3 regions of the Paenibacillus sp. F024 genome follow, and region 2 is predicted to be linked to each of the others. Evidence: riboswitches for the same ligand, from Rfam matches in the RefSeq annotation. Region 2 holds a riboswitch; each other region holds the start of a gene.
What was found. Region 2 has a riboswitch for cobalamin ahead of ACZYR9_RS24865 (ABC transporter substrate-binding protein). Riboswitches for the same ligand answer to the same signal wherever they lie in the genome.

Region 1 (10,604 bases), on a different contig from region 2:
GCCAGCTTGGATCGGACTAATCGGGCGGCTTCAATGGAAGTCTCAAGGGACTGCTGGAATTTCTCTCTGTTCGGCAATCCGGTAAGCTGGTCATGATAGGTTAAATCATGTAACCTCCGTTCCGTTTCTTCTCTATTTCGGAGATCGGCGATGGAAAAATACAACAAAGGGGCCGCCAGCAGAATCATACCCGCCGCATCCGCCAAGTGGATCAGCCAGCCGTTCCATCCTTCGTAGATATATCGGACCGCCACCTCAACACATTCCGACAATAGCAGCAAACTCAAAGCCGCATACCAGGTCGTTGTCAGTTGATTCGCTTTTTTATTTAAAGACACATATAGCACCGGTCCGGCGGCTATCGAGATAAACCCTAGTGCAATCCAATCTATTTGATCATAAGGAAGGCCGAACACGCCCCTGATCGAGAACAGCCCGGCTTGCGCTCCTATCATAGTAAGCCATAGACGCAGAAACGAAGCATTTCGCAGTAGCTTGTTTCCTTGCGATGGTTTTCTTGTCCAAAATGTTCCCACAGGACTTCGAAGATTGCTGTTCATTCTCTGCTTACCTCCTGAAGGGTATATCTCTATTCTAATTCCCCGATTTCAAAAGGACAAGATGTTTTAGCTGAAAAGTCCTATGTGTTCCTTTGTCTTTTTATGTCGAATGGAGCTTTAGAAGATTCTTTCTTCCTTTTCATATACCGTTTCATCATCATTGCTGTCCATGACCCGTATCTCCAGTTTCCAATGTCCGGGGTATGGGAGATAGGCTCCCCGAGCCTTGTAGCTGTACCTTTTCATCCCGAATGATTCCTCAAAGCTCGGATCCTCAAAATATTCCAAAGGAACACCTAACGGAGCGATTTCCGGACTATCGACCGATTGCAGCTTCATGATGACCTGCTTCGGCTTGCCGAGCTTCTCAGGCAGCCACACCTTCACCGTAAAATCATTCACTCCCGGATTATTGGGACTAATCTGCGCCGTCATGTGAATCTTTTCGCCCATCACATGCCAATTCAGCGGCTCATTGGCAGGAGCCGGCGGTAAATAAGTAAAAATGCCGACAATCCCCAAAATCAGCGCCATCAACAGCGCGTCCGCACGCATCAAGCGCCGGGTGCTTTGCTCATGGTTCTTCCGGTAAAAATAACGGATTAGCGATGCGATGACGACCACCGTCAGCACCAGTCCCGTCTTGACGATCAGCAGCTTGCCCCACCATGTTTCTACGAGATAGCGAATATCCGGCAGAAAAATGAAGGTCATCAGCGCTCCTGAGACGACCAGCACCAGAATACCGATCAACGCAGCCATAGAAAAAAACGGATACATCCTCCTTGCCTGCTCCCGGTCATGGCGCCATAGCAAAAGCATCGTCAGCAGCCCTCCAATCCAGACGGAAGACGCTCCGAGATGCATAAAGTCCAAAGTCAATGTCTCCCTGGCAGGCTGGTAAGCGGCAGCATGGCCAAGCATGCTTTTGGCGAACCAGACGGCAGCAACCCAAACATAGTCCAGCAGCGCATTTCGATGCAGGATAACAAATGAAAGCAGGGCGAGCAGAAGTCCTCCGAGCCATGCATAGCCGATGGTCGTTTGCGTTAGCAGACGCACAAACGCATCCGCCCCGCCTTCACCGATTAAATCGCCCATATGGGCCCACATGAACAAAATATAAACAATGAGATAAGCCTGCTGCCAGCGCTCTGCGTTTTGCCGCAAACGGTTCTTTGTCTCTAACGGACTGCCCGTCCCGAACCAACGAAGCCACAAAAGCAATCCCGTAAAGCCCAGCATCGTGAAGTAAAATGCGATTCGCGAAGCAAACTGCAGTACATCCTTCACTCCAAAGCGGTCCAATGGCCCGTTCTCGTGATAGTGAAGATGCTCCTCCATGCCAGTTCCGGTCCCGGGTACCGTCGCCGGCCCGCTCAAGCTTTCGCCTACGGCAAACAGGTACGTTCCGTTCACCGGATGTCCGTCGGCTGAAATCACGTGATACGTTACCAAATAAGTCCCTTGTCCAAGCTGCGGCAGATCCAGCGCCAGCTTGGTTTGATTATCGTTCATCACCGGAGCTTGTTCCGTGACCAACCGTTTATCCTTATCGTACACCCTTAATTGATAGAGTTCTTTTTCCAACTGTTCATTAAAAGTAAGCACAGCCTGTTCAGGAGCTTGTACAAGCTCGCTGCCCGCTGCAGGCACAGCTTCCACCAGGCTTGCATGAGCGTCCGCGCGCGACGCCCCTCCGAATGCGAGTATGATTACCCAGCACAATAATAACCAATAGACCGGACGGTGCAGCATCCGGGCTGTGAAAGTTCTGAAATGCATGATAAAGCCCCCCTTGAATAGGTCCCCAACTAAATGTAGCATAAATGACTTGCAGAAACCAAATACAGAGTCAGGGCTAGGGAATACTCGCAAACTTGTCGAATATTGTATAAAATCATACATTGACAATCAGAGCGATAATGGGTTAAATTCATACTATCGCGCATTAAAAATAACTACATATGGTAGATGCGATAGTCATTCACTACGATATATTGTGGAAGATTAAAAATGAGAAGCCGGTGTGATTCCGGCGCAGTCCAGCCGCTGGTAAGGGGCACTATCGGCCGGATTCGCCATCTTTCGACGCGGAAGACAGCCAAAAAAGTGCTGCTCTCCGGAACCGGGAGACCTGCTCGCTTCTTTGGTACGATGATGTACCCTATAAAAATTAGGGGTATGCTTAAGACGGATCGTCGGCATGCTTCGTCTGAGGAAACGGGCGAAGGCATGCTTTTTACTTGATGAAGGGGAGCTGTTTATACATGATTATCGTCAAACGAGACGGCACGAAGGAAGAGCTCGTATTCTCCAAAATGAAAAAAGTCATTGACTTTGCTTGCGAGTCTTTTCCCGGATGTGATCCATTGGAGCTCGAGACAGCGTTACTGCCATTATTTCGCAATGAAATTTCGACCAAGGAAATTCAGCGTCTGCTGATTCAAGTCGCAGTAGAAAAAACAAGCGTTGAGCAGCCTAATTGGCAGTATGTAGCCGCCAAGCTGTTGACCTACGACCTATACAAAGAAGCCCAGTTAAACCGCAAATACGGCCATTTCGGATATGGCGATCTTTATTCCCTGATCACCTATTTAACACAAGTCGGCCTGTACGGCGAATATATTCTCGAACACTATACGAAAGAAGAGATCCGGGATCTCGGCAGCTATATCAAACCGGAAAGAGACTATTTGCTGAACTATATCGGCCTGAAGACGCTCACGGATCGTTACTTGATCAAAGGGCTCGATAAAGAAGTGCTCGAGCTGCCGCAGGAGCTGTTCATGGGCGTTGCGATGCATCTGGCAATGAAAGAATCGGACAAGCTTTACTGGGCCAAGCGCTTTTACGATGTGCTCAGCAACCTGGAAATGACGGTCGCCACCCCTACGCTCGCCAATGCCCGTAAGCCGCTGCATCAGCTGTCCAGCTGCTTTATCGATACCGTACCGGATAACCTGTGGGGCATCTACAACGTAGACCAAAGCTTTGCGCAAGTGTCCAAGCACGGAGGCGGCATGGGAATTTATGTAGGTAAAGTCCGCAGCCGCGGTTCGAACATTCGGGGCTATAAGGGAGTGGCCGGAGGCGTCATTCCATGGATTAAAAACTACAACAACACGGCGATTGCCGTCGACCAGCTTGGTGTCCGTTCCGGAGCGGTGGCGGTTTATCTGGACGTATGGCATAAAGACATTCTGGATTTCCTGAACCTCAAAACAAACAACGGGGACGACCGGATGAAAGCCCACGATATTTTCCCGGGGGTATGTATTCCCGATTTGTTCATGAAAACGGTAGAGGAACGCGGCAGCTGGTATTTATTCGATCCGCACGAGGTTCGCAAAGTCAAAGGATATTCCATTGAGGATTCTTACGGTGAGGAGTGGGAACGCCGTTACTTGGATTGCGTGAATGACGATAAGCTTTCCAAGGATGAAATTCCGGCGATCGACATCATGAAGCGCATCCTGACCAGCGCTTTCGAAACGGGCACTCCATTCGTGTTCTTCCGCGACACGGTGAACCGCGCCAATCCGAACAAGCATAAGGGCATGATTTACTGCTCGAATCTGTGTACGGAAATCTGCCAAAACATGAGTCCGACGGAAATGATCCAGACGACACACGAAGACGGCATCATCACCTCGCAGGTGAAGAGCGGCGATTTTGTCGTTTGCAATCTGTCGTCCACCAACCTGGGCCGCGTGTATACCAAAGAAGACATTGAACGTGTCGTAACAACGCAAATGCGGATGATGGACAACGTCATCGACTTGAACTACTATCCGATTCCGCAGGCGGAAATTACCAATAAAAAATACCGTGCCGTAGGCCTTGGCTCCAGCGGCTACCATCAGATGATGGCCCAGCTCCATATCCAGTGGGAATCCGACGAGCATGTGCAAAAGGCTGACGAAGTCTACGAGTGGATGAACTACTACGCCATTAAAGCATCCATGGAAATCGCCAAGGAAAAAGGCGCATATCCTGTATTCGAAGGCAGCGAATGGCAGACCGGGGCGTACTTTGAAGACCGTGGTTATAGCAGTCCCGAATGGCTGGAGCTCAAAGAGCAGGTAGCCAAGTACGGCGTGCGCAACGGCTGGATGTTCGCCATCGCGCCGACGGCATCCACTTCCCTGATCGCCGGATCGACGGCTGGCATCGACCCGATCTTCAATAAGTTTTTCGTTGAGGAGAAGAAAAACGCCGTCATTCCGCAAACTGCGCCGAACCTGAACCCGGATACCATGTGGTACTACAAGGAAGCGCACCGGATCGATCAGCACTGGAGCATCCGTGCCGCAGGCGTACGTCAACGGCACATCGACCAGTCGCAGTCGTTCAATCTGTACATCACGCCCGATCTGTCCGCTCGCGAATTCCTCGAGCTGTACATGGCCGCATGGAAAAACGGGCTAAAAACCGTTTACTATGTCCGCAACCAGAGCTTGGAGGTAGAGGACTGCGTCAGCTGCAGCGCATAATATGAACAATTAAGCTTAACGGATCGACAGGCGCTCAATAGGCCTGGCGATCCTCTATTTTTACACCTGAAAGATGCAGGAGGCAAACGAAATCGAATGGAACTTCAAAAAAAGAAGCTGTTTAACGAGCACGGAGACCGCGATTGGGGTAAGCGACGGATCATCGGAGGCAATACGACCAATTTGATCGAGCTCAACAATGTGAAATACGATTGGGCAACCAAAATGTACCGTACGATGATGAATAATTTCTGGATCCCGGAGGAAATCCCTCTTGCTCAAGACGCGAAGGATTACAAGTTTCTTTCGCCGGAGGAGCGCCAAAGCTACGATAAAATCATTTCTTTCCTCATCTTCCTTGATTCGCTGCAGACGGCCAACCTGCCGAATATCAACGAATACATCACGGCTCCGGAGGTCAACCTGTGCCTCACCGTCCAAACGTTCCAGGAAGCGGTGCACAGCCAGAGCTACTCCTATATTCTCGACAGCGTTTGTTCTGCGGAGGTACGCGACGATATCTATAACCAGTGGCGTGAGGACAAGCATCTGCTGCGCCGCAACCGGTTTATAACCGACCTGTATGAACAGTTTATCGAATCGCCGTCAACCGAAAATCTGATGCGCACCATCATGGCCAACTATATCCTCGAAGGCATCTACTTCTACAGCGGATTCAGCTTCTTCTATGCGCTCGGCCGTCAGGGAAAGATGCTCGGTACCGTGTCGGAAATCAAATATATCCAGCGTGACGAATTGACCCATTTGGCGCTGTTCCAAAACATTTTCCGCGAAATCCGCAAGGAAAATCCTGATTTGTTTACCGATGAGTTAATCGATGAGCTGCGCAGCATGATGCAAACCGCCGTACAGCACGAGATCGAATGGGGTCAATACATTACCAATAATAAGATTAACGGCCTGAGCAACGATATTATCGATCAATACATTAAATACCTTTCCAATGAGCGTTTGAAAAACCTTGGACTTGAAATTTTGTTCCCTGAAGTTGTTGAGCATCCGATGAAATGGGTGGAAAACTTCAGCAACATGAACAGCATCAAAACAGACTTTTTCGAGCAAAAGGTGACGAACTACAGCAAATCCTCGAACCTGAATTGGGATGACCTGTAAGCTTCAGCCAGCCAAGCTCTTCAACCAGCACGAGCCCGGAACGAAGATCTATCCGTCCCGGGCTCGCGTTTATTTTCAACCGATATTCAAAAGCTCCTTCACCTTGAGCTCCAGCTCCACCATGGAAAAAGGCTTGCGCAGATAAGCATGGGCTCCAAGCTTCAGCCCCTTGCTGATATCTTCCTCTCCACTTCGTCCGGAGAGAATCAGTATCTTCGTTGCGTCCGGCCATGTTCCGCGGTCCCTCAGCCTCTCAAGCATGCCGTATCCGTCCAGTCGAGGCATAATCCCGTCAAGAATACATAAATCCGCCGGCTCGCTTAACAAGGACTGATAGGCCTCTTCTCCATCTACGGCTTCCGCGAATTCAACAGGCAGGTGCTTCAGCTTCGCGATCAGAATGGAACGCAGTATTTTGTCGTCATCGGCAATGAGCACCTTTTTGCGCGTATGTATAGCCGACGTCACCACTCCCGAATCATGCTGCGGGATCCCCGTATGCAGCACAACCCGGTTGCGGCCGCTCTGCTTTGCTTTGTACATCCCGTCGTCTGAGGCCGCAATCCACTCTTCCACCGACATCCCCGGTTTCCACTCGCGAACACCCGCCGAAAAGGTAATGAAGAAGGGTTGACCTTCGTTTTGCGCCACAGGCTCCAAACGGGTCTGCGCGAGAATGCCTTCCATCGCCTTCAAAGCATCCTCGCCGGATGTATTCGGCAGAACGACGACAAATTCTTCCCCTCCTAAACGGGCCAACAAATCCGTAGAACGGAGATTGCCTTGAAGCAGATGCGCCAAGCCTTGAAGTACAAGATCGCCTACACTGTGCCCATAAGTATCGTTAATAGCCTTGAACCGGTCGATATCAATAAATACGAGTGAGATTGGGGCCGGATACCGGTTTACCCGCTGCAGCTCCACCTGGATCTGGTGATCGAAAAACCGCCGGTTGTAGACTCCCGTGAGCGGATCCCGAAACGCCATTTGCTCGAATGTTTTCGTCCGTTGGAGCAGGCTGTAGACCCGTGCGTTCAGTTCCTCATATTCGAAGGGCTTCATCACGTAATCGTCAGCTCCCAGATAAAAGCACCGGACCTTATCATGTATTTCGTTGCGTCCGGATAAAACGATCAGCGGCAGCCATTTTAAATTCGGATCGCTTTTCAAAAATTCGAATAGCTCATAGCCGCTGATCGGATGCATCATCAGATCGAGCATGACTAAATGGTAGGTTCGTTCGCGAAGGAATTTCTTTGCCGTCGTGATATCGGCGGCATCGTCAACTTCATACCCGTCAAGCTTAAGCCTGCGTATCAAGTAATTGCGCAGCACATCATCGTCGTCAATGACGAGGAGCCGCTGTCCCCGCAGAGGATTGACCGTATGCAGAAGGCTATCCTGCTGCTCATCCAGCTTCAGCTCCCGGGAATACATAACCGCCTCCCTCTCCAGCTCGAGCACAAGCGGAAGGGAAGCAGCGGAGACTGCGCGGTATTGCTCCTTTATCTTAAGCAGTGAAGAACCGACGATGTCTTGATCCGCCCACTCCCACTGCTCGGTAAGCTTGGCGGCAGTGTCCCCGATGCGAACAAAACCAAACATCGGTGCGCTCCCCTTCAATGTGTGGGCAAGCCGGTAAAATTGTTTCGCCGTTTCCGTAAAATCGTCTTGTTTTGAATCGAGGCTCCACTTTTTCAACTGCTCAATCTGATTCACAAGCAATACGATATACTTTTTTTTCCCTTCCTTGAGCAGTAGCTTTTCTCTGGCCGCCCGATCCGCATTGCAGCGTTCCACTCCCATTCACTTCCGTTCTCAGGTATATTCATTCCGCCTGGGTCCGCCCGTCGTTATGTATCAGCTCATGGACGGTATCCAATAGCTGAAGCGGACTAAACGGCTTGACGATATACTGCGTCACACCGGCATTTTTGGCTCGTTCCCGGTCTTTTTCCAAAGCTTTGGCCGTGAGCAAGATCACCGGTGCCTCCCGGTTTGGATTCAGGCTGCCTCGCAGCCATTCGCATACCTCTACCCCCGTTTTTTCCGGCATCATATAATCCAATATGACCATGTCAAAACGGCCGGATTGTAAATGCTCAATCGCTTCCAAGCCATCTTCCGATTCCGTAATCTCATATCCTTCGTCCGCCAACGTCTCTGACAGCAAAAAACGCAGCGCCGCTTCATCGTCCGCCAGCAATATTTTCAAATTTCCCATGAGGTCATGAGCACTCCTTACGTGTCTAATCAAATTACTCTCATTATATCATTTTCGACAATAATAGTACGAGAAAAATTCGGGAAAGTGTAAATTTTATAGGTCTAAAGCACCATGTTTGAGGTGTTGGAACTATGTTAATATGTGAATACAAATTTATTTAGAAAAACTTTATGAAACTTAGGCATCAAGACCTAACGGAAGGAATGATAACGTATGAGCTCAGTGGAGCACCTCATCAAAAAAGTTTCCAGATACGTATCGTTCGGACAACCGGTTTCTTCCGGATCCTTGGTAAATCAGCGCATTTCGGATCCTCGAATTCCAATGCAGGCTTACTACTTGACGATTCAATCGAAAAACGAACAAGAGCATTATTATCATGAAATTTGGCTAAAAAAAGATGGAGAATTCGCCATCACCGAAGCCTGGTACCGTGAGAGCAATGTGACGAGGAAGCTTCTGAAGGACAATTTGTCATATGATCAATTAAAAAGCTCCATCGGCGATGAAGATTCCAACAACATTCTGATGCGTATGACCGAAATTATCAAAAAGTCGGAAAAAGACGACTGGCGGCCTTATTCCAGAAGGGCATAATATGGCGTTTACAAGCTTAATCGAAATCGGTTGGGCTTTTTTGTTTTTCCCGGATATGTCTTCTCCAAGACCCTCCTTCCACAAGCAGGCAATTGCGCGAATCCGTCCAGACATAGACCCACCCCTCCCGCTCACGGTTCAGCCTATCCCGGACCCACACCCTTTCATAGTCGTTAACTGCACCCGGACCATAGTATTCCTCCAGCTCATCCATGCGTTCCAGGCCTTCCTCGGTTACCGTCAGCCATTGGCCTTCAACAAGAGAGCCCGCAGGCTCTTGGGTCAGTACAAGCGCAGGATATGACCCGGCATCGTATAATAATCCTTGAACTGCTCCGGACTGTACCGATAATACATGGGGAGAAACGACGTGGTGGTTCGTCCCGCCTACAAGCAGTGTTCCATAAACAAATACAGGTATCAAAAATTTCCGTCCTCCGTTATCCGTTATCGATGGCCTTATCATATCATAAACGGCCGCAGCCAATGATAGTCCTTTTTGTTCGCTAAAATCGCATCGCTGTGACAAACCGTCACTCTCCGCATAATCTGAATACAAGCGAAGGAGCCGATGAAAGGAGGGAGCGTCTTGCTTAGTCCGGAGGATGCTAACAAAATCATCCGCTTTTTGTCAGCCGCTTATTTTTGCACCGACTCCGCGGAAGCCCGGGCGGAATTTAACCGCCTTGCCAACGAGCTTCGGAAAGCATCAGGACAACCGCTACAGTAAAGCCGGTCAGGTAAGAGAGCGCCGCTTCAAAAGGAGCGGCGTTTTCGCGTTCACGGCGGAATGGACAACCGGCCGCGCTGCCCAATTTATAACGAAATGCCGCACAGCTGGGCATAGGCATACATATAGTAAATTCAGCCGGTAGGTTTTTAACCCGCAAGCATGATTGACGGGAGTGAGCAGGTTTATCTCATGCTCCGTTGTTGTAAATAACGTTCGTATTGTCGAGCCGCGGCTTTACAATCGAAACAAAAAGGGTTGAGGTGAATGATTCATGGAGTTAAGCATCGTTGTGATGGGGGCGTTCGTTGGATTGCTGGTTGGTTTGACCGGTGTAGGAGGTGCGGCTTTGCTCACACCGCTGTTAGTCCTACTAGGAATCCAACCGATGGTTGCGGTAGCAACGGACTTATTTTACAACTCCATCACTAAGCTGTTCGGCAGCATCCAGCATATCCGGCAGCGGACCGTACACACCAAGCTGGTCCTTTATCTGGCTGCGGGAAGTGTCCCTTCAGCGGTCGCAGCTGTTCTGCTTCTTCGCTTCTATCCGCCGCTGTATGCTTATCAGGATACGATTATCAAGCACGCACTCGGATTCGTCCTTATCATCGTGGCTCTGCTCAGCATCGCCAAGCAATGGTTGATCAAAGACCGGAGTAACTCCTTCCAAGACAAACCGCTTGAAGAAAAGAAGACGCTCAGCATCGGCATCGGCATCCTGCTCGGTTTCATGGTCGGATTGACCTCCATCGGGTCGGGTTCCCTCTTTGCGCTGGCCATGATGTTTTTTTACCGTTTAAAGACAGCAGAGCTTGTCGGCACGGATATCGTGCACGCCTTCGTGCTTGTATCCGCCG
Region 2 (10,604 bases):
AGCGCTCTTCTTGACGGCTTCTTTTGCCTATGAGATTCTCCAAGCAAGCGGAAGGGTTATGACTCTCGTTAATAGCCATCCACCCACCCAGTAGCGCGAAGAGCCAAATTAATGAATATGAACCTTCATCAAAGAGGCCGGTCTTAATCGGCTTCTTTTTTGTTCCTTCGATCCTCTTAAAAGCTTTGAAAGAGCGGGTCTTTTATGTTAACATCATAAAGAATATATTGGGGAAACGGGTTAGAGAGCTGCAGAAGCTGAGGGGAGAAACCGGCATGAGAGGAAAAGAGCTGCTCTGCCTGCTGCTGTTGTTCGTACTTGCGGGCTGCGGCGGGGGGCCGAAGGCGGATGTGACGATTTTCATGATGGGCTCCAACGGGTTTCCGAATGAAGCGGGAGCAAAGCTGCAGGCTTCACTGCAAAGCCAATTAGGCGAATCGCCCAGTGTACAAGTATATACGGCGCCATTATTTTCAATAGAAAAGCTGATCGTCGAAATAGCGGCCGGTGAGAACGGGATTCTCGTCATCCCGGAGAATCATTTTAAGACTATGGGCGGGCAGGGCGGATATGTTCCGCTGGACGATGTGGCCAACGCGGAGGATTTCCCAGAAGGTGTTCTGGAGGTTGCGCAAGCCGGGAATAAGGAAAAGCATTTGTACGGCATCCCGTTGGAGCAAACCCAATGGCTGAAGGAGCTCGAATTGAACGACAAAAACTTGTATGCTTTCATCCCGGCCAATGCGCCGGACAAAGAGAAAGCGAAACGGGTCTTGAAAATCATGGCCGAGTAATAGCCCTTCATGCCAATCATGAAGCGGACAACAACATAGCGGTTCAGGTGCCTGCAAGGAAGCTCCATGCCTGCAGGTTAAAAGGGAAGCCGGTGTGAATCCGGCACGGTCCCGCCACTGTATACGGGTAAATGCTCTTCTATCAAGTCACTGTCAGGATCAGACGGGAAGGCGAAGAGCTCTTGAATAAGCAGCCCGCAAGTCAGGAAACCTGCCTGAACATGCATTCGATGCGGCCTTTCGAGGAAAAGGGGCAGATCGCTGAGCTTGCGGGCGGCATAACGCTAATGATGTCGGTTATGGCTGCCGCAGGTTTGTCAGTGTGTGCCCTCTGCTTCGGAGACGATCCGAACGCAGAGGTCTTTTCGTTTTTAAATGATTTTAGGGAGATGGACCTATGTATTGGGGTAAGAAAAATCACGTTAAAAAAAGACTGCTCGCGGCCGTTTTGAGCTTGGCTTTGGCGGGAACGCTGGCAGGCTGCGGAAGCACTGCTCCGACTCCGGGGCAGGGTCAGCAGGCAGATTCGTCCAATGCGGGCGGAGCCAAGCAGGAAGGGGCAGTCTCATCGGCCAAACGAACGGCCTATCCGCTCACGATAAAGGATGCGACGGGCAAAGAATTTGTATTTGAAAAAGCTCCGGAGCGCATCGTCTCTACCTCGCCGAGTGAAACGGAAACGCTGTTTGCCTTGGGTCTCGGCGATCAGATCGTGGGGGTATCGGATTTTTGCAACTATCCTGCTGAAGCGGCGGCGAAGCCGAAGGTCGGCAGTATCATTAAACCGAATGAGGAAGCGCTCATTGCGGCCAACGCCGATGTGGTCATGACGGGAGTGTCCATGAATATGACCGTTGTAGAACAGCTTCGAGGTCTAAAGGTAAACCTGTTTAAGGTTGAGCCGAAGACGGTGGATGAAGTCATGAGCAATATTATTCTCATGGGGCAAATCTTCGACCGTCAGGAGCAGGCGGAGAAGCTGGTCCATGCCATGAAGGCGGAACGTCAAAAGGTGCTGGATGCGGTAAAGGATCTGAAGCCGGAGCAGAAGAAAAAGGTGTTCATTGAGTTTTCCCCGGGGTGGACGGTCGGTCAAGGCGAATATATTGACGAGCTGATCAGCTTGGCCGGTGGCATCAATGTGGCCGGCGGCGAGAAGGGGTATGTGAAGCTTAGCGAGGAGAAGGTGATTGCGGACAATCCGCAGATCATTATTTATCCGACCGGGATTGTGGATGATCAGACCAATAAGCCGATGGATCAACTGATTCGCGAACGCAGCGGCTGGGACCAGATTGAAGCGGTGAAGTCAAACCGGCTGGTCGGATTGGACAAGGACATCATGAGCCGTCCGGGTCCGCGGATCACCGAGGCATTGACGGAAGTGGCCAAAGGAATATATCCGGAACTGGTGAAATAGATGAAGCGTAAGCTGTGGATTTGGGGCGGAGCTTCCTTGGTCCTGCTATTATTTACCGCTTCTGCGGCATTGTCGATCGGTTCGGTCCGAATCCCGTTCGGTCATGTCTGGGGGATTATGCTGCATCATCTGCCTTGGATCGGTGAACGAATCCAGGGGGATTGGAGTGCAGCTTCCGAACAAATCGTATGGAGGGTCAGGCTGCCCAGGGCAGTCTTGGGTATTCTGGTTGGAGCCGCTCTGGGCTTGGCGGGTGCAGCCTTTCAGGGCGTGCTCCGCAACCCGCTCGCCGATCCGTATACGCTGGGTGTTTCTTCCGGAGCTTCGGTGGGCGCTTCGTTTTTAATTTTGTTTGGTCTGCAGTATACGCTCTTCGGGGAGTGGACGGTACCGGCGGTTGCGTTTGCGACCGGAGTGCTGTCACTCTTCACGGTACTCCTGCTGGCTCGGACCGGAGGCAAGCTGCGCAAAGAAACCGTCATTTTGTCGGGTGTCGTGATCCAGGCCTTCCTGGGCGCCTTCGTTTCGTTAATGGTGGCGATGTCGGATCAGGTCATCAATGAAATAATCTTCTGGCTGATGGGAAGCCTAGCGCTGCGAGGCTGGACATATTCCTTGGTGCTGCTGCCGTATTTGGCTGCAGGCGCAGCGGTGCTTCTCTGCTTTGGCCGGGCGATGAATTTGTTTGCGCTCGGGGAGCGGCAGGCGGCTCATCTTGGTATCCATATTGAAAGAACGAAGCTGATTGTTCTGGTCGCGGCGACTTTGATTACGGCAGCAGCTGTCTCCGTTTCGGGCGTGATTGCGTTTGTAGGACTGCTGGTGCCGCATTTGCTTCGGCTTATGATCGGACCGGATTACCGATTGCTGCTTCCCCTTTCGCTTATCGGCGGTGCGATTTATGTGCTGCTGGCGGATACGTTGGCCCGAACGCTGCTTAGTCCGACGGAAATTCCGCTCGGGGTAGTTACGGCGTTTATGGGGGCTCCGTTTTTCGCTTATTTGCTGCGGCGGAAAAAGCGGGTGATACGCGAATGAAAGGAGGCGGCACGGGATGATTCAAGTAGATGTGGATAGGGTATCCAAGGCCTTCGGACCGCGGGAGGTGCTCAGGGGAGTCCGTTTTCGGGTGGAGCCAGGAGAATGGTTCGGTATCTTAGGACCCAACGGAAGCGGGAAGTCGACACTGCTTCATCTGATTTCCGGACTGGAGCCGGCGACTGCCGGTCGTGTGCTGCTGGATGGCAAGCCTGCAGCGTCCTGCTCAAGGAAAGCATTGGCAAGGCAGATCGCGGTGCTGGAGCAGGAAGCGCTGCCGCCGCTCGGCTTCACGGTGCAAGAGGTGATCGAAATGGGGCGCTATCCGTATCAAAACTGGCTGGGAGACGAAACGGGGGATGCGAGTACGCTGGTAGAGCGGATTATCGATTGGCTGAAGCTGGAGCCTCTGCGGGAGAGAACCATCGATCATTTGAGCGGAGGGGAACGGCAGCGTGTGGCGTTGGGTAAAGCGATGGCGCAGGAGCCCAAGCTGCTGCTGCTGGATGAGCAGACGACATTTCTTGACATCGGGTATCAGGTTGAGATGATGGATCTGGTGCGCAGGTGGCAGGAGGAATGGAAAATGACGGTCATTTCGGTGCTGCATGATCTGAATTTGGCCGCTCAATACTGCGACCGTCTCCTCCTGCTGCATGAAGGAGCGGCGGCTGGAATCGGAACGCCTGAAGAGGTGCTTTATGCAGATCTTCTGGAAAGGGTGTACGGAACGCGGCCTCACATTCTTTCACATCCGGACAGCGGGGTGCCGCAAATCTTATTGGGAAAGGGAGCTGGAAGATGAGTAACAACCGATTGGAACAACTGATTACGGGAATTGCCCCATTGGATAAGCGGAGTATGGAGGAAGCGGCGCTGCATCTCGATCAGCTGACCAAGCCGCCGGGAAGCTTAGGCAGACTGGAGGAGGTAGCTAAGCAGCTATCGGGAATCCGGGGGGAGCTGATGCCGGACCTGGGGAAAAAGGCGGTCGTCGTCATGGCTGCGGATCACGGCGTATGCGAAGAAGGCGTCAGCGCCTATCCGGCTGAAGTTACGCCGCAGATGGTGTTTAACTTTTTGAATGGGGGCGCGGCGGTGAATGTGCTCTCGCGTCATGCCGGGGCTGATGTGCTGTGCGTTGACATGGGGGTGAACGCAGAGCTTTCCGATTCGCGGTTGAGGTCTCATAAAGTCCGCATGGGGACGGCTAATATGACAAAGGGGCCTGCGATGACGCGGGAGGAAGCGGAGAAAGCGGTTATGGCCGGTATGGAGATCGCCGCAGAATTAGTTCGGGACGGCTACAGATTGATCGCCACCGGGGATATGGGCATCGGCAATACGACGGCAAGTTCAGCGATCTTGATGGTGCTAGGCGGAGCGGAAGCGGCCGAGGCTGCAGGGAGAGGCACCGGTATCGACGACGAGCGCCTGCTGCACAAGCAGGCGGTCATTCGCCAGGCGATCGAGGTCAATCGTCCGGATCCGGACGATCCGCTGGATGTGCTTTCCAAAGTCGGGGGGCTTGAAATCGCCGGTTTGGTCGGGGTGATCTTAGGGGCGGCGAAGCATCGTTGTCCGGTTGTCATCGACGGATTCATCTCATCGGCAGCAGCCTTGGTCGCTTCCCGATTGGCACCGCTCAGCGTACCGTATATGATCGCCTCACACCTTTCACGGGAGCAGGGACACGCGCGTCTGCTCGAAGAGATCGGGCTGACGCCGATGCTTGTAATGGACATGAGGCTTGGAGAGGGTACGGGCGCCGTCCTTGCTTTTCCGCTGATTGATGCTGCGGTCAAGATCATGAAAGAAATGGCGACCTTTGCGAATGCGGGAATTTCCGGTGCGGTCCCTACGGAGCAGCCGCAAGGATGAGCCGGCAGGGACTGAAGGTGCTTGTAACGGGCGGGGCCCGCAGCGGGAAGAGCTCATTTGCGGAAGGCTATGCGGCCACGCTTGGCGCACAAGGCCTGTACATTGCTACGTCGCAGGCTTACGACGATGAAATGAAGGAACGGATTGCACTCCACCGGCGGGAGCGGGAAGAACGGGGATACCCCTGGGTTACGGCGGAGGAGCCGTATGATCTGGCCGATATCCTTTTGAGGGCGGATTCGCCCGTCGTACTTGTCGATTGCCTGACCCTCTGGCTGTCCAATTGGCTGCTAAGGCTGGAGCATGAGCCGGAGAGCGAACGGCAACGCAAGCTTGAAGCGAAAATCGACGAGCTGGCGGATGTATTCGGTACGTTTGATCGTCCGGTTGTACTGGTCACCAATGAGGTAGGCAGCGGTCTGGTGCCTGAATATAAGCTGGGGCGGGTGTTCCGGGATCTGTCCGGGCGAATGAATCAACGGCTGGCCCGGAAGGCCGATCAAGTATTTCTGGTCACGGCGGGAATTCCGGTGGAGCTGAAGAGCCGGGCTTTTCACTTTTAGCAGGTTGCGGAGGAACGGACTTGTTGCTTTATAGTTTGCAAGAGCTGATGTGGATAGTGCTTGCCGCGCTTGTGATCGATTGGGCTATCGGCGATCCCGCGTGGCGGTGGTTGACGCACCCGGTCGTTTGGATCGGGCGTTTCATTACATGGTTGGAAGGTTGGCTGTACCCGATAAATCAGGAAAGTGCATCGGGCAAGCAGGTACGGCGTATCCGTATCCGCGGGGCGGCATTGGCCTTCGTGACCATCGGTGTGGCCGCCGGAAGCCTGTGGCTTATCGTATGGATCGCAGATCAAGTGCACCCGTGGCTCGGATATGCCGTCAGCGCGTGGTTTATCTCGACTACGATCGCTGTCAAGGGGCTGAAGGACGCGGCGATGGCGGTGTACAAGCCTTTAAGCGAAGGGCGCATGGATGAGGCGAGAAAGCAGGTCGGATACATTGTCGGACGAAACACCTCGCAGCTCGACGAGCCTGAAATTACACGGGCCGCGGTGGAAACCGTAGCGGAGAACATCGTGGATGCGTTTATTTCCCCGATCTGTTATGCCTTGGTGGGAGGCGCACCGTTGGCGATGCTGTACCGCGCTTCCAATACGCTTGACTCGATGGTCGGTTATAAAAATGACAAATATATTCACTTCGGCTGGGCTTCGGCCCGCTGGGACGATATAGTCAACTGGATTCCCGCTCGTCTGGCCGGCTTGCTTATCGTAGGGGTCGCGTGGGTTAGCCCCGGACTTCGTGCGGGAGGAGCCGCACGTTCGATCATGCGCTTTGCCCGGCTTCACCCAAGTCCGAACAGCGGCATCCCGGAATCGGCCGTTGCCGGAGCGATGGGAATCGAGCTTGGCGGCGTGAATGTTTACCACGGCCGTGTGAGTGAACGGGCGCGGATGGGTTGGCCGCTCAGGGAACGTGAGAAAGAGGACATCCGGCGAACCGTGGGGATATTGTACGGGGTCAGTTACTTGGTTGCGGGGGGATTGCTGTGCGGACTGTTTTGGCTTTATGGATAACGTGGGGGTCGGCATGTGCGGCAGCTTTTCAATTTCTGACCCGCCTTCCCGTGCCGGTGAAGCTCGACTACAATGACGCTTTGTTTCGCCGAAGCGTCGTTTTTTATCCTTTGGTCGGCTTTGTACTCGGTTTTCTTCTGCTTGGTGCGGGAAAGCTGCTGAATATGACATTGTCTCCGCTTCCCGCAGCCGCTTTGCTGCTCTCGACCTGGACGCTGCTGACCGGAGCGCTGCATCTGGACGGCTTGATGGATACGGCGGACGGCCTGTTGAGCCACCGTTCGCGCGAGCGGATGCTGGAGATTATGAAGGACAGCCGGGTTGGCGCCATGGGCGTCGTTGTCTGCGTGCTGGCGCTGCTTCTGAAATGGTCTTTGCTGCAGGAGCTATTGCATACAGAGAAGCTAAGCTGGCTGGTGCTGCTGCCGATGGTTTTGCTTTGGAGCCGGTGGTATATGGTCGTTGCGATTGCCGGTTGGCCGTACGCAAGGCAAGAAAAAGGCGGCGGTATGGGCACTTTTTACCGGGGCATCGGATGGAAGCACATTGCGGCGCATAGTGCGCTGGCTGTTCTGTTATCCGCTGCTGTGCTCCTGATCGCCCGGGATCTCGGGCTGCACCTGGCGGGAGTGATTTGGCCTCTGCTCGCATTTGCGGGAACGACTCTTGGCGGAGGTTATCTGATGAGCGTATATATTCATCGCAAGCTGGGCGGTTTGACCGGAGATACATACGGGGCTATGAACGAGCTGCTGGAGGTGCTTTTGCTTCTTTTGCTTGTGCTGATGACTGGATAGGGGGAATAGAAGGATGCTGGAGCGATACGGACATGGCGGTGATTTATGGACAGCGGCGGAAGCGTTTGGAATGCCGCAGGATCGGTTTCTCGATTTCAGCTCGAACATGAATCCGCTTGGACCTCCGGAACAGGTGGGGTTCATCTTCAGCAGCAGGTGGAGGGAAGTCGTAAATTATCCCGATCCGGCTGTGAGAGAGCTGACGCGCAAACTGGCGGCAAAACATAAGGTGGACGAAGACTGCATTCTGGTGGGCAACGGAGCGGCGGAGCTGATCGATCTGGCTGTTCGTGTGCTGCGTCCCGGTTTGACAGGACTTGCGAGGCCGTCTTTTGTCGAATATGAAGAAGCGGTCGAAAAAATCGGCGGCCGGGTACATGATATTCCGCTTACGGAGGCATCGGAGTATCAGCTGAAGCTTTCCGATGTGAAAGAAGCGGCCGGCCGGTGCGATCTGCTGTTTCTGGGACATCCGAACAACCCTACGGGGCGTCTGCTGCCTGAAGAGGTCGTTAACCGGCTTGCCGAAGGAGACATTCCGGCTATTATTGATGAAGCTTTTCTTGATTTTAGTCCCCGCGAGGAGGAGCTTACGCTGACGCGTGCGGCAGCCAAAAGCACGAACCTGATGGTCATTCGTTCCATGACCAAGTTTTATTCCATTCCCGGAATCCGGCTAGGGTACATTGTAGCCAGTCCTGAACGGATTCGCCTGATGAAGCGGCTGCAGGTGCCGTGGAGCGTCAATGCCTTGGCGCAGTGGATCGGCAGCTGTGTGCTGGAGGAGCGGGAATATGCGGCGCGTACGCTGGAATGGTTGAAGGAAGAGCGGGAGTTTCTTTGCGGCAAGCTCAGGACATTGGGACTTCAAGTCGTTGAGAGCGACGCGAATTTTATTCTGTTTTCGCTCCGTCCGCTTGGCCTTACGGTTCAGGCGCTTCAAGCCGAGATGGGACGCAGAGGGATTCTGGTTCGCGATGCGTCGCTGTTTGCAGGGTTGGACGAGACCTTCTGCAGGGTAGCCGTCAAGCTGCGGGAGCAAAACGAAAAGCTGCTGGCCGGTTTAACCGAAGCCTTGAGCGTTATGCAGGGCTTGTCGTCAGCTGAAGAAGCTGCGACGGCAGAGGGGAATATTCCTGATGCCAAGCTTGCCCCGACAATCATGCTTCAGGGTACGTCTTCGGATGCGGGAAAAAGCCTGCTTACGGCTGCACTTTGCCGTATCCTGCTGCAGGACGGCCGGCGCGTCGCACCGTTTAAATCTCAAAACATGTCACTGAACTCCTATGTTACGCCCGACGGCAAAGAAATCGGCAGGGCGCAGGGGATGCAGGCCGATGCCTGCCGCATACCGGCGACGACGGATATGAATCCGATCCTCTTGAAGCCGAAAAAGGACATGATCTCCCAAGTCGTCGTACACGGCAAGCCTTACCGCGATCTTGACGCCAGAACCTATCGGGAAAAATATTTGCCGGAGGCCGAAAGCGTAGTGAAGGAAGCGCTGAGCCGGCTGCGCAGGAGCTTCGACGTCGTCATCCTTGAGGGGGCGGGAAGTCCGGCCGAGGTCAATCTGAAAAGCCGCGATATCGTAAACATGAGGCTGGCCGGTTGGGCGGATGCGCCTGTGCTCCTGGTGGCGGATATCGACCGGGGAGGGGTATTTGCCTCGATTGTAGGAACGCTTGATATCTTTACACCGGAAGAAAGGTCGCGGGTCAAAGGCTTTATCATCAATAAATTCCGCGGAGACATTTCCCTGCTGAAGCCTGGACTGGATTGGCTTGAAAGACGGACGGGGAAGCCTGTGCTGGGTGTGATTCCATATCTGCCCCAGCTTGGGCTTGAGGATGAAGATTCCGCTTCATTGGACCGGAAGCTGGCCGAACGTCAGTCAGGGGAGAAGCTGCCGGGCATGCTGGACATCGCAGTGCTTCGCCTGCCGCGGTTATCCAATTTTACGGATATCGATCCGCTGGAATACGAGAAGGACGTTCACCTACGCTTCGTAGAGACGCCGGAACAATTCGGCAAGCCGGATGCGGTGATCGTGCCGGGAAGCAAAAACACGGTCGACGATCTTCTTTATTTGCGGCATGGGGGTTTGGAACGGAAGCTGCTGGATTTTGCAGAAAACGGCGGGTGGATCGTCGGCATCTGCGCCGGCTATCAGATGCTCGGGGCGAGGCTGCTGGATCCGGAGCTGGTCGAATCAAATCAGTCAAAGCTTGAGGGTCTGGGCTTGTTTCCGACGGAAACCGTCTTTGCCCGTGAGAAGCGAACGGTGCAAGCGGCAGGAACGACACAGCTGTTTGCCCAAGAAGGACAGCGTTTTTCGATTACAGGCTACGAAATTCATATGGGCCAAACCTCGTTTCTCGAGCCCGCAGAGCATCCTTTTATGCTCCTGCCGGCCGCCGGGGATACGGAGCCTGCGGCGGATGGGGTCGTGAACGGAGACGGCCGCCGATTCGGAACGTATGTGCATGGGATTTTGCATAATGACGATTTCCGCCGGGCCTGGTTAAACCGGATTCGCGAGAGCAAAGGGTTGGAGCCGCTGCCGGCGGAGCTGCGCTTTCAGGAGCGCCGCGAAGCGGCTTTTGACCGGCTGGCGGCACATGTACGGAAGCACTTGGATATGGACCGGTTGTATGAGATGATAGATCGCAAGGAGGGATAACGGATGAGAATTTATACAAGAACGGGAGATGCCGGTCAAACGGGCGTTATCGGGGGGCGCGTAGATAAAGACGACGTCAGGGTTGAGGCCTACGGTACGGTAGATGAGTTGAATTGCTTTGTCGGGCAGGCGATGGGATTCCTTGAACCGGAGCGGGATGCGGATTTGCTTGCCGATTTGCTCGAAATTCAGCATGAGCTGTTCGACTGCGGCTCGGATTTGGCGCTGCTTAAGCAGGAGCTGCGCCCTTATAAGGTGACGTCGGAGATGGTGGACCGTTTGGAGACATGGATCGACAAGTACGATGCGGAGGCTCCGGAGATCCAGCGGTTTATTCTGCCGGGTGGAAGCCAGGCATCCTCGGCGCTGCATGTATGCCGAACCGTGTGCCGCAGGGCGGAGCGCC
Region 3 (10,604 bases), on a different contig from region 2:
GCTTTATATTATACTATTTTATGGTGGATCAAGTAGGAATTGCGGGATATATGCTGCTCGGCTGTTTAATCGGTTTGGGCATGGGGAATTACTGGTCTATCAATAACCATGTGATTATGGATCAGCTGGAGGACAAATACCGAGGCTTCTCCTCCGGTATGCTGGAAACGACCCGGCAGATGGGGCATGCCATGTCATCGGGAATTGCCGCCGTGGTGATGAGCTTTGCGCTGGACCAACACAGCGGGCACAGCGGGCATGGACAAGGAATGGAGGCTTTGTATTCCGGGACCCAATCGCTGCTCCTGATCGGAATCTTTATGGCTTTTGCAGCCTTTTTACTGTCCATGATTAAGGGCAGAAACGAAGCCCGAAACGGATTGGATCTAAAATGAAATACGCTGTAGGAGGACGCGGCATTCCGGGGCTGCAGCCAACCGTTAAGCCACCTAGTGCAAGCGTCCTCCTACAGCTTGTGTGACGATTCATGCGGAACGTAACGACGCGAAAAAATGATCGGGTCTACAAAGGGCTTGTCAGATCGTATCCAATCATGTTATTATACTACTTGTGTCTGAAACACGACACATAATGATGAATGTGTGGAGCCGTGGTGTAGAGGCCTAACATGCCTGCCTGTCACGCAGGAGACCGCGGGTTCGAATCCCGTCGGCTCCGCCATGATTTACATCCTGTGAGGGATGAGAACGATCTTACATAACCTTAAGAACACCGAGCAGAGCGACATGTCTGCTCTTTTTTGTATTCTTCAAGGAGCGTGAGCGTATGACCCGCCGAGGACGTTTCGCACCAACTCCATCCGGACTGCTTCATATCGGCAATGCATTCACCGCCCTTGCCGCATGGCTGCACATGCGCCAAGCCGGCGGTGAATTCATACTGCGCATTGAGGACATCGATAAAGCCCGTTCCCGTCCCGCCTATACCGAGCAGCTGCAGGAAGATCTGCTTTGGCTGGGCATCGACTGGGATGAAGGGCCGCGCACTGGCGGTTTCTGCGCGCCTTATGAGCAAAGCCGCCGTGAATCGCTTTACGAGGAAGCGCTGGACCGGCTCCAGCAAGCCGGAAGGCTGTATCCGTGCTATTGCAGCCGAGCTGAGCTGGCATCGGTCGGCAGCGCCCCTCACGGGCTGGCGGCCGAAGGCGCTGCCTATCCCGGCTTATGCCGTTCGCTCACAGCCGAGGAGCGGCAGGCCAGAGCTGCGAAAAAGACACCTGCCCTGCGGTTCATCATGCCGCCGCATCCGCTGACATTCCACGACGCGCTGGCCGGACTGCAAACGTTCGCAGGCGAAGCTCTGAGCGACTTTGTCGTCAAGCGCGCCGACGGCATGTTCAGCTACCAGCTCGCGGTTACGGTCGACGATGCCGCCATGGGCATCTCGGACGTGCTGCGCGGGGCCGATCTGCTGGATTCGACGCCAAGGCAGCTGGCGCTTTATGAAACGCTTGGACTTCAAGCTCCGGAATTTGCCCACGTTCCCCTGCTGGTCGATGCAAGCGGCAAACGTCTGTCCAAGCGCGATAACGCGCTAACGCTTGCCGCGCTGCGCAGTACGGGGGTTCCGCCGGAGCGGCTGCTGGGCGGCCTGGCCTATTTGGCGGGTTGGATGAATTCCCAAATAGGCAAAAGAGACGAGCTAAGAAATCAGCTGCTTTCGTGACTGGCTTTCAACCCGCATAGTCAAAACATACGTGGTCAACGGGATCAACTGCAGGGCATGAAGTCCGAAAAAATGAGGAACGCGCAAATCTCCGAAAAGTATGCTCCAGTTCAGAAAAAACAATCCTTCACCGCCGTCAGCGCCCCAACCGAATGCCGATTATTGCCCGCCATGTATCCCCCGATCACCGACCCGACGATCGAAATCAGCAGCCCGAATCGCAAGGCTGCGGCCAGATGCGGGGACAGCTCCAGCCGGGCAAGGAGGAGATATACCCAAAGGATGATGGCCGCAATCGTCACGATCCCAATCGTAATCCCCATCATCGAGTATAGTGCGGCATCCAGCGGCGTCTCCAGATTAAAGTGCGACCTCTTGCCTTGAGCCGCTTGGAAGCTAATCATACCGATATCGATGATAAACCCGGTGGAAGTCGTATACGACACCAGCTTTTGAATCACGCGATTACGGACATAACGCATGATATAAGCAAAGGTCAACGAATATACAACGATAGATAAGGCAAACTTTGCCGGCTTTATCCAAACATTGAGCCCAAGGAGAGTACGGGAGTCGACCAGTGCCAACAGCACAAACAGAACAGAGAGAAAAATGTGACTTACGCCCAATACCGTCAAACAACGATCATGACGATAAAGCTCTCCAAACCAGCTTCTCATGGTTTAACTTTCCCTTTCCAGGTCGTTTTTGTTTTCACGCAGCAGCCAAATTACGGTCATGCTATACACCAGAAAAAGAACAAGAGGAACCAGGGTGTAGGCTTGAGATAAGAAAGCGCTGCCTAGAATTAAAGCCGATACGGTCGTGCCAATCGTTAAAAACAGATACGCCTTGCTGTTGTAAATCCATACATAAACAAGAAAATGCGATCCGCCCAGAAGTCCTACCGCGAGGGGGATCCATTCCGGTGCGACTTGAAAAATCACGATAAACACCGGAATATAAAAGCCCTGCACTCCGGCCATCAAACCGCCCAAGGTTCCTAACGGATTGTCTTTAGTCATTATCGTTACTCCCAAAATTCTGGCAATCCATAGCCCCAGCGGAAAAATGGAGCCCAAGCCAATGATCCAAATCAGGCGCACCGTTTCAGCCGGAAATAATGCCGGTGCCAAAGTAAGAAAAAGCATAAAGACAGCGCCTGAGATCAGAATCGGATATCCGCGCTGAGAAGACTGTATGAGGTCTTTTCTAAGTTCATCTAATGTACGAGTCATTTCATCCCTTCTTTCCAGGTATAAGAAATCGGTCACTAAAGCAAATGTAATGTGTATCTCCCTTATTCAGAGCAAAGGGGATGCTAAATGATAAACTAAATCCCGAGCATATCCATAGTAAAGAGGAGACTCCGCCTAAAGACAGCGGCATGGTCAGAAATATAATCATAGTCATTATGAGGAACAAAACAACGATGGCAGCTGCAAAGTTTACGGCAGAGCTAAGAGAATATGCCCGCTTTTTTACCTCCTTCCTGCTGTTTCTCCCTGAGTCTCAGGTTGATTCTCGTTCGGCCAAGAGGCCTTATCAAGCAAAAAACCGCTCACTTACAGCAGCGGCATCAGATCCTTATGCTCTTTTTTCATTTGCAGGGCCGATTTGATCGCCTCTTTGCGCAGCAGGTCTCTTACGGTTGAGGAATTCTCAACAAAAAATGTTTCGCATCTGCTCAAATTGTAGAGTGCTCTTTTTGCCGCCTCGCCGGCCAGCTTTTCACATTGCAATAAATAATAACAGATGCTGTAACAATCCATTTCGTGCTTTCTTAAGAAAGATATGCGATCCTTTTTATCCATCATCAGATCATCCCTAACTTTTCTTACTTATTCCATATTTTAAAGGGTTTTCACTTGCTGAATAGTACTATTTTCTTCTAGTACCCTTCATTAAGTATATAGGGCGAATATAAACAAAAGTTAAACAGATGCTAAACAATTTCTTAATTGTAGTCCGCGTCCTTTTTGCAGCATTCATCCTCCGCGTTTCGTAAAAGGAACAGTGAATGAATGGAGGATTTCGATAGACAAACACTCTAATTCGTGTTATAGTTCAATAAATTTGTGTTACATAGAGGAATTTATCGATCGATAGCGAATTTGTAGCATGGATTACCACAAACCAACTGCATACTTAATAGATCAGGTGCCTTTGTACTGACAAAGGGTAACAGGGAATCGGGTGCAAATCCCGAGCGGTCCCGCCACTGTATTCGGGGAGTTTCTCTCAGCATGTCACTCGATGCTCCATCGGGGAAGACGGGAGAAGATGTCGATCCGATAGCCAGGAGACCTACCTGATTTATGCACCCGAACGCCTTCGAGGAAAGGAGTGGTGTACGAACGATGAAGCGACGATCACGAAGGACAGCCGATCTTGTCGTCTATTATTTCGTACCCCTAACCAATCCGGCAGGATTGGTTTTTTGAGTTTTATGATCATATACTAGGGAGGAAATGTGAACATGTTGTCCAAAAAAGTCATAAGCACGCTGCTGTTAGTCCTGGGCTTTACCCTTTACCTGAGTATCAATGACCCGCAGTCCGCCTATGCCATGCATATTATGGAGGGCTTTCTCCCGTTCGGATGGGCCATCTTCTGGTGGGCTGTATTTATCCCGTTCTTCATTCTCGGACTCCGGGCTTTAATGAGAATTACAAGGGAAACGCCGGAATTGAAAATTTTACTCGGCGTGGCCGGAGCCTTCATCCTCGTCTTGTCGGCGCTCAAAATTCCGTCCGTAACGGGAAGCAGCTCGCATCCGACCGGGACAGGCCTCGGCGCGGTCATGTTCGGCCCGCTGCCCATGAGCGTGCTAGGCTCCATTGTCCTGCTGTTTCAAGCGCTGCTGCTGGCCCATGGCGGGTTGACTACCCTTGGCGCCAATGCCTTCTCCATGGCTGTCGCCGGCCCTATGGTCGGTTTTGCCGCTTACCGGTGGATGATGATATCTACGGGAAAACAAAAGCTGTCCATTTTTACGGCGGCCGCTCTGGCTAACCTGTCTACCTATGTCGTCACTTCGATTCAACTAGCCTTGGCGTTCCCGGCGGATAGCGGCGGCGTTCTCGCTTCTTTCGCTAAATTCGGAGGCATCTTTGCCATAACTCAAATCCCTTTGGCCATCAGTGAAGGTCTGCTTACCATATTGATATGGAACTGGCTTAAGGCCAATAGCTCTGAGGAATTATCGATGCTGCAGCGTAAAATGAAAGGAGTCTAATCTAATGAACCATCGCACAATGAACCTTCTCATCCTGATTGCCGTTGTCTTGTTGGCTGTTCTTCCGCTCCTGTTCGTCAACGGAGAATTTGGCGGTGCGGACGGCGCCGCTGAAGAAATGATTACCGAGATTCAGCCGGAGTATCAACCCTGGTTTTCTCCGCTGATGGAGCCTCCGGCAGAGACCGAAAGCATGCTGTTTGCCCTGCAGGCAGCCATTGGCGCCGGTTTTATCGGCTTTGCCATCGGATGGTTCAAGGGTAGGGCTTCCAAAACCAAAACTCCATGATCAAGCTGATCGATACGCTCTCTTACACCAACAAACTGCGCTCCGTTTCTCCGAGGTGGAAATGCGGATTCGCGGCCGTGCTGATGGTACTGTCTTATTTATCTCATCCCATCATCCAATTGCTGATCATCGCCTGGATGTTCATATGGACTGCCCTGTATGCCCGGATACCTGTCAAAGTGTACAGCCTGCTGATCGCGGCCTCCTGCCTGTTTTATGCAGCCAGTCTGCCGGCCATTATCATTGAGCTTACCTCCACCGGCCCGGTCTCGCCCGATGGGAGGGTCCTCTTTACGATTGCCCAGTGGACGGCCTATGTTACGGAAGCAGGCATGTACCAAGCCGGCAGCCTGCTGATTCGGATCATCGCCTGCTTGTCCTGCCTGACCTTTGTTATGTTAACGACGCCCATGTCCGATCTGTTTCAGGTGATGAGAGCATGGCGCGTTCCCTCTCTGGTACTGGAGTTGATGCTGATCATGTACCGTTTTCTCTTTGTGCTTTCGGATACGGCCCAGCAGATATATACGGCTCAGAAAGCCCGGGGCGGTCAGACCGGCTTCTACCGCAGGCTTAACGATACGGCCATCCTGATCGTTCGGTTGTTCGGCAAAACGATGCAGAGGTACAAGGTGCTTTCGCAGGGCTTAGTGGCTAGAGGATTTATCGATGAGATTCAATTGGCACCGGTTCAAGCGGCTTCCATGCCCTTTCGTTATACTTTGGAAAGTTACATCGGAGTGACTTTTTTATTACTTTTTGAGCTCTGGCTTCGCTGGGGGGAAACGATATGAAATCCATTATAGAAGCTCACGCAGTACATTACAGCTACCCGGGAACTCAAGCCGAGGCTCTTCAGGGCTTGACCATAAGCTTGCCGGAAGGCAAAAAAACCGCCATTTGCGGCCATAACGGGTCGGGCAAATCCACTTTGTTCCTGCATGCGGTCGGCATACACCGACCAGCTGCCGGAGAGATAAAGTGGAAGGGTACGCCCATGTCCTATCGCGCAGCTGATCTCAAAAAGCTGCGGCAGCAAGCTGGACTGGTGTTCCAAGACCCGGAACACCAGTTGATTCTGAGTACGCCATATGAGGATATTTCCTATGGTCTGCGCAATGCCGGGATATCCGAGCATGACATCCTTCAGCGTACCGAACATATCCTTGCGTCCATGGGTCTGAAACATTTGGCGAATACACCCATTCATCACTTAAGCCTAGGTCAAAAAAAACGTGTCGCCCTGGCCGGAGTGATGGTTCTCGAGCCCGAGCTGCTGCTGCTGGATGAACCTACCGCTTACTTGGACCGCTTATCCGAGCAGCGGTTAGTGGAAGAATTGGACCGCATTCATGATCAAGGAACTACCGTTGTCATGGCCACGCACGATATGAATTTGGCTTACACCTGGGCGGATTGGATCCTGGTGATCGATCATGGGAAATGTTTTCTGGAAGGCACACCTTACGAGGTGTTTCAACAGGAAGACTTGATCCGGTCGCTCGGTCTGGAGCCTCCTTTGCTGCTGCAGGTTTGGTCGAGTCTGCCCGGGCATATACGTGCAAAGAGCACTCCGCCCCGCAGCATCGCTGAGCTAAAAGATTTTATGAAGCAGGTATATACATAGACACAGAAAGAGCCGGTTCCCTTACCATACTCATCGGGAACCGGCTCTTATCCTGTATGGGAGTTACTTCCTGCCTTCTTTACCACTAATCCCCATAGCCTGCCAGACCTTTGTCCATCAGGTAGTCCATCTCCGCATCCAAAATCGCTTCAACGGCCAGCTCGTCCAAATGGATATCGGACCGGCTCATCACGTAATCGACAAGCTCGTCGCTGTCTATTTCCACCTCTCCTTTGGCATTCTCCTTCGCGCTGTTGATATATTTTTGTTCATGCTTTAATACAAGCATGATGGCTTTCGAGTCGGCATTGGTTTTGCCGGCTATGTATTGTACAAGCTCTTTCTCGTTGATTTGCTCGCTCATGGGGCGCCATCTCCTCATCGTGGTCTACAGCCTATTGTAACATAATGCTCCCGCGGCTGCCTCAAAGGTACATTAGCAAGCTATCACCGGCTGTGATTGAAGATCGGCCTCCTTTTGAACATATCATTGAAATTTACCATAATCCTTGATTTCCACTTTTACATTACATTGGATCTGAATGGAAGGGTAAACTTCTTTCCACTTCATGTTCTTCCAATCCTCATACTTCATGCTGTTTCTAACATGCTGACCGATGCCAAGGCTATCCACTTTGTTTTTTTGCATTTGATCAATCAAGAATTCTGCTCTCTTTTTTATATATTTGGATATCTCACTTTCCAATTCTTTGCGGTTTTGATTGTTACCTAAACGCAGCTTCCCCGTATACTCCAGTAAGGAGCCTTGGACATGAAGGTCGAACAGCACATGGAATGTATTGCTTTCATCCTTTGGAAGCACCTGTATTTTCCGACGATTCTTTATGGAGCCGAGTGTTACAGCTTCCGAGCGGTTTTTATTTTTTAATTTTAAATTGATTTCCCCTTGTCTCAAATCTCCACGCAAACAAGAAAAAATTAATGTGTCTTGTGACGAAATCTTGGTTTTGTAACGATCCTGGTCGAATAATCCAAGGCCTTCAATGGCCAAATGCTTGTCCCGATTCAGCTTTAGGATGGGAGCCACAGGATCAATGCCATCATCATACAAATCCCGGATAAAGTGATACATACTAACCTCCGGAATCGTTTTATTCATCTCTTCTTTTGACAAAAGCCTGTAGATATATTTCCCGGTTTCCGGTTCATCGGAAAAATCCGATTTCAATAAATTGGATGCACTTCCTTCCACTATAATCACTCTGACCCTTGGTCCGATCGACGGGTCCCGTACGAGCGTATCCACGTGCCGCCCAAGTCCCTGCTTGGCGATTTCTTTGCCAAAAAGAATATTTCTAAGCTGACCATTGACCAGCATTTTGCTCGTTTGCCTTGCTAAAATACCTCTAGCCTCTTTACTTGATGCGGATACGGCAGTTAAAAACTCTCTATTCTTTGCAGCAGCACTCTTGGAAATCGGTATACTGACCGATACGAGCAGATTCTTATTTCCTTTCTCATCCGCTAATAAATCGTAACTGATGGAATTGATCAGCCCCAGCTTTTCGAGCTGTCTTTTATCTGTAGAACAACCGACGGACAACAAAAGAAACAGGAGCGTCCAAATCAGGTATAGAGATCTAAACATATCATTGTACCCCTTGAGGCCTTCTCATCACGAGCAGAACAATCAAAAAACCGGGAATCAAAACATTGAAAAAGATTTGCATCAAAACTAAATATGCCAGCCAGTCCATCACTTTACTGAGGATGTCGGGTATAGCGGAAATAAAGAATGTAACGATGGTTATCAAAAATGACAGGAGCTTCGGAGGCGCTTTAACAAATAATCTTTCAAGGTAAATCTGGGCGATCCAATAATAGATGACAGTCGTGATAAACATTTTGAAGATAAAGAAAACAAACAATAGGTTTTCTATTCGTTCAACGAATGGGAGTTCGATATAAGCCAAGAGATCAAGTAAAGGGAACATGATGTTCAATAAAAGTCTGAACCCAAAGAAACCGAAGCTGATGATACATATGAAGATATAAATGAAGCTGGTGTACAGGTTGCCCAAAAGCACGGCGCGAAGAAATTTAGAGTTACGTTCGACGTAGGGAATTAAATATAACCCTATCTCATAGCCCAGCAGCGATCCGAATATCTGCAGCATCCCGTGAGCCATGTTCGTTCCCTCCTGGAACAAAAAGGGGGTAAATCTGGCCAGCTCGAATTCTCTAAAATGATAAAGCAGCAGCAAGGGCATCCATACGGTCAAATAGAAGAAAACCGTAGAAGCTTTCACGATATTGTATATCCCTTTGATCAACAAGGAAACTACCAGCACATCATAAAAAATTTTTAAAATTAAAGGTGGCGTGGTTTGAAACGAAAGCATTTGAAACATTAAAATGTATTGTTTTCCAATCAGACAACCGGAAATGGACCATACACTTGCGATGACAAAATAAAAAGGGGCAAGAACGAATTTGGGCACAGACGATTCCATAATATCGAATACGGATTGCCCTTGACCCAAACGATGCACGATGTAAAATAGCCCAACATTCATACAAACCAGCATGGAAGCAAAAAGAATGGAGATCCAGCCGTTTGTTCCAAAATGTTCAGCGGTTAACCGGGGGAGGCTGAACATGATTACACCGGACTGCACCAGATACATGAGCAGTCCAATGTGATACGGATTAATTTTTTCGCGCATACGAATCCCCCCATCCGACCTGTCTATTTCATTCTTTGTTTGTTCTGCGCTTTAGCTTGAGACGGTCTTTGGCGAAGCGACCAAAATGGCATACGAATGAAGGTATCCTTCCAGTCGTTTAAATTCATTGGAGCAATCGGAGTAAGGTAAGAGGTGCCTAAATTGGTCAATCCGGATAAATGAATGACGATCAAGCCGATTCCGAATAACAGCCCCAAATTCCCGAAAATACCGGCTGAAAGGATAAGTCCGAACCGGATTAAGCGAATGGAGGCGCTCATAATGTAACTGGGAATCACAAAAGAAGCTATCGCTGATGAGGCAACCGCTATAATTAATATATTGCTCGTTAATCCAGCTTGAACGGCCGCTTGTCCGATCACGATACCGCCTACAATGCCGATCGTTTGTCCGATTTTGGAAGGCAATCTGGCACCCGCTTCGCGCAAAAGCTCTATAGTGATCTCCATCAGCAGCGCTTCATAAATGGGAGGAAACGGAACTTTGCTCCGTGACTCCGCCAAATTCAACAATAAGGCTTGCGGAATCATTTCATAATGATAGGTCGTTACTGAAACATAGAATGCCGTAAAGGTAACGGTAATCATAAAGGCAATGAATCGGAGCAGCCTTAGTCCGGTTCCCAACAGCCATCGTTGATAATAATCGTCCGGTGAGGAAAAAAATTCAAAGAAGCTGGTGGGTGCGCAAAAGGCAGAAGGGCTTCCGTCAACCAGCCCCACAATTTTACCTGCAATCAATTTGGAAGAAACCACATCGGTTCGCTCCGTGGTAATGAACTGCGGAAAGACAGAGTTCGGCTGCTCATCGATCAATTGAACGAGCATATTTCCTTCGAATATTCCGTCAATTTCGATGTTCCTTACTTTGTTTACCAATCTTTGCACCAGGTCATCATTAGCGATATCCTGAATATACAGAAGGTAAATCGTAGTCTTGGTCACTTCTCCGACAGAAAGCTTGATGGTTTTTAATTTAGAGCTTCTTACTCTTCTGCGTATGAGCGACAAATTGGTTGCGACGTTCTCGTTTAATGCATCATGCGGACCTGTAATC

Region 1: it holds a riboswitch for cobalamin, as region 2 does, so the genes downstream of both, ACZYR9_RS23870 (ribonucleoside-diphosphate reductase subunit alpha) here and ACZYR9_RS24865 (ABC transporter substrate-binding protein) in region 2, are expected to answer to the same signal.
Region 3: it holds a riboswitch for cobalamin, as region 2 does, so the genes downstream of both, ACZYR9_RS21145 (energy-coupling factor ABC transporter permease) here and ACZYR9_RS24865 (ABC transporter substrate-binding protein) in region 2, are expected to answer to the same signal.

The regions. Positions count from the first base shown of each region.
Region 1 is NZ_JBVASZ010000038.1:20,376-30,979, reverse strand. Features, by position in the region: gene ACZYR9_RS23880 (putative bifunctional diguanylate cyclase/phosphodiesterase) at 1-560, opposite strand, end outside; gene ACZYR9_RS23875 (copper resistance CopC/CopD family protein) at 678-2,345, opposite strand; cobalamin riboswitch at 2,524-2,719, shown strand; gene ACZYR9_RS23870 (ribonucleoside-diphosphate reductase subunit alpha) at 2,831-5,056, shown strand; gene ACZYR9_RS23865 (ribonucleotide-diphosphate reductase subunit beta) at 5,153-6,190, shown strand; gene ACZYR9_RS23860 (diguanylate cyclase) at 6,266-7,990, opposite strand; gene ACZYR9_RS23855 (response regulator) at 8,019-8,414, opposite strand; gene ACZYR9_RS23850 (hypothetical protein) at 8,631-9,014, shown strand; gene ACZYR9_RS23845 (gamma-glutamylcyclotransferase family protein) at 9,031-9,543, opposite strand; gene ACZYR9_RS23840 (N-acetylmuramoyl-L-alanine amidase) at 9,604-9,744, shown strand; gene ACZYR9_RS23835 (sulfite exporter TauE/SafE family protein) at 10,019-10,604, shown strand, end outside.
Region 2 is NZ_JBVASZ010000044.1:15,990-26,593, reverse strand. Features, by position in the region: gene ACZYR9_RS24870 (hypothetical protein) at 276-794, shown strand; cobalamin riboswitch at 823-1,027, shown strand; gene ACZYR9_RS24865 (ABC transporter substrate-binding protein) at 1,192-2,214, shown strand; gene ACZYR9_RS24860 (FecCD family ABC transporter permease) at 2,215-3,252, shown strand; gene ACZYR9_RS24855 (ABC transporter ATP-binding protein) at 3,269-4,057, shown strand; gene cobT (nicotinate-nucleotide--dimethylbenzimidazole phosphoribosyltransferase) at 4,054-5,133, shown strand; gene cobU (bifunctional adenosylcobinamide kinase/adenosylcobinamide-phosphate guanylyltransferase) at 5,130-5,696, shown strand; gene cbiB (adenosylcobinamide-phosphate synthase CbiB) at 5,717-6,718, shown strand; gene cobS (adenosylcobinamide-GDP ribazoletransferase) at 6,691-7,515, shown strand; gene ACZYR9_RS24830 (cobyric acid synthase) at 7,529-10,198, shown strand; gene ACZYR9_RS24825 (cob(I)yrinic acid a,c-diamide adenosyltransferase) at 10,202-10,604, shown strand, end outside.
Region 3 is NZ_JBVASZ010000026.1:26,927-37,530, forward strand. Features, by position in the region: gene ACZYR9_RS21115 (MFS transporter) at 1-395, shown strand, start outside; tRNA gene ACZYR9_RS21120 (tRNA-Asp) at 605-681, shown strand; gene gluQRS (tRNA glutamyl-Q(34) synthetase GluQRS) at 787-1,686, shown strand; gene ACZYR9_RS21130 (hypothetical protein) at 1,797-2,366, opposite strand; gene ACZYR9_RS21135 (DUF7010 family protein) at 2,370-2,924, opposite strand; gene ACZYR9_RS21140 (hypothetical protein) at 3,252-3,503, opposite strand; cobalamin riboswitch at 3,828-4,015, shown strand; gene ACZYR9_RS21145 (energy-coupling factor ABC transporter permease) at 4,166-4,924, shown strand; gene ACZYR9_RS21150 (energy-coupling factor ABC transporter substrate-binding protein) at 4,929-5,213, shown strand; gene cbiQ (cobalt ECF transporter T component CbiQ) at 5,210-6,007, shown strand; gene ACZYR9_RS21160 (energy-coupling factor ABC transporter ATP-binding protein) at 6,004-6,840, shown strand; gene ACZYR9_RS21165 (hypothetical protein) at 6,926-7,204, opposite strand; gene ACZYR9_RS21170 (Ger(x)C family spore germination protein) at 7,328-8,449, opposite strand; gene ACZYR9_RS21175 (GerAB/ArcD/ProY family transporter) at 8,451-9,527, opposite strand; gene ACZYR9_RS21180 (spore germination protein) at 9,551-10,604, opposite strand, start outside.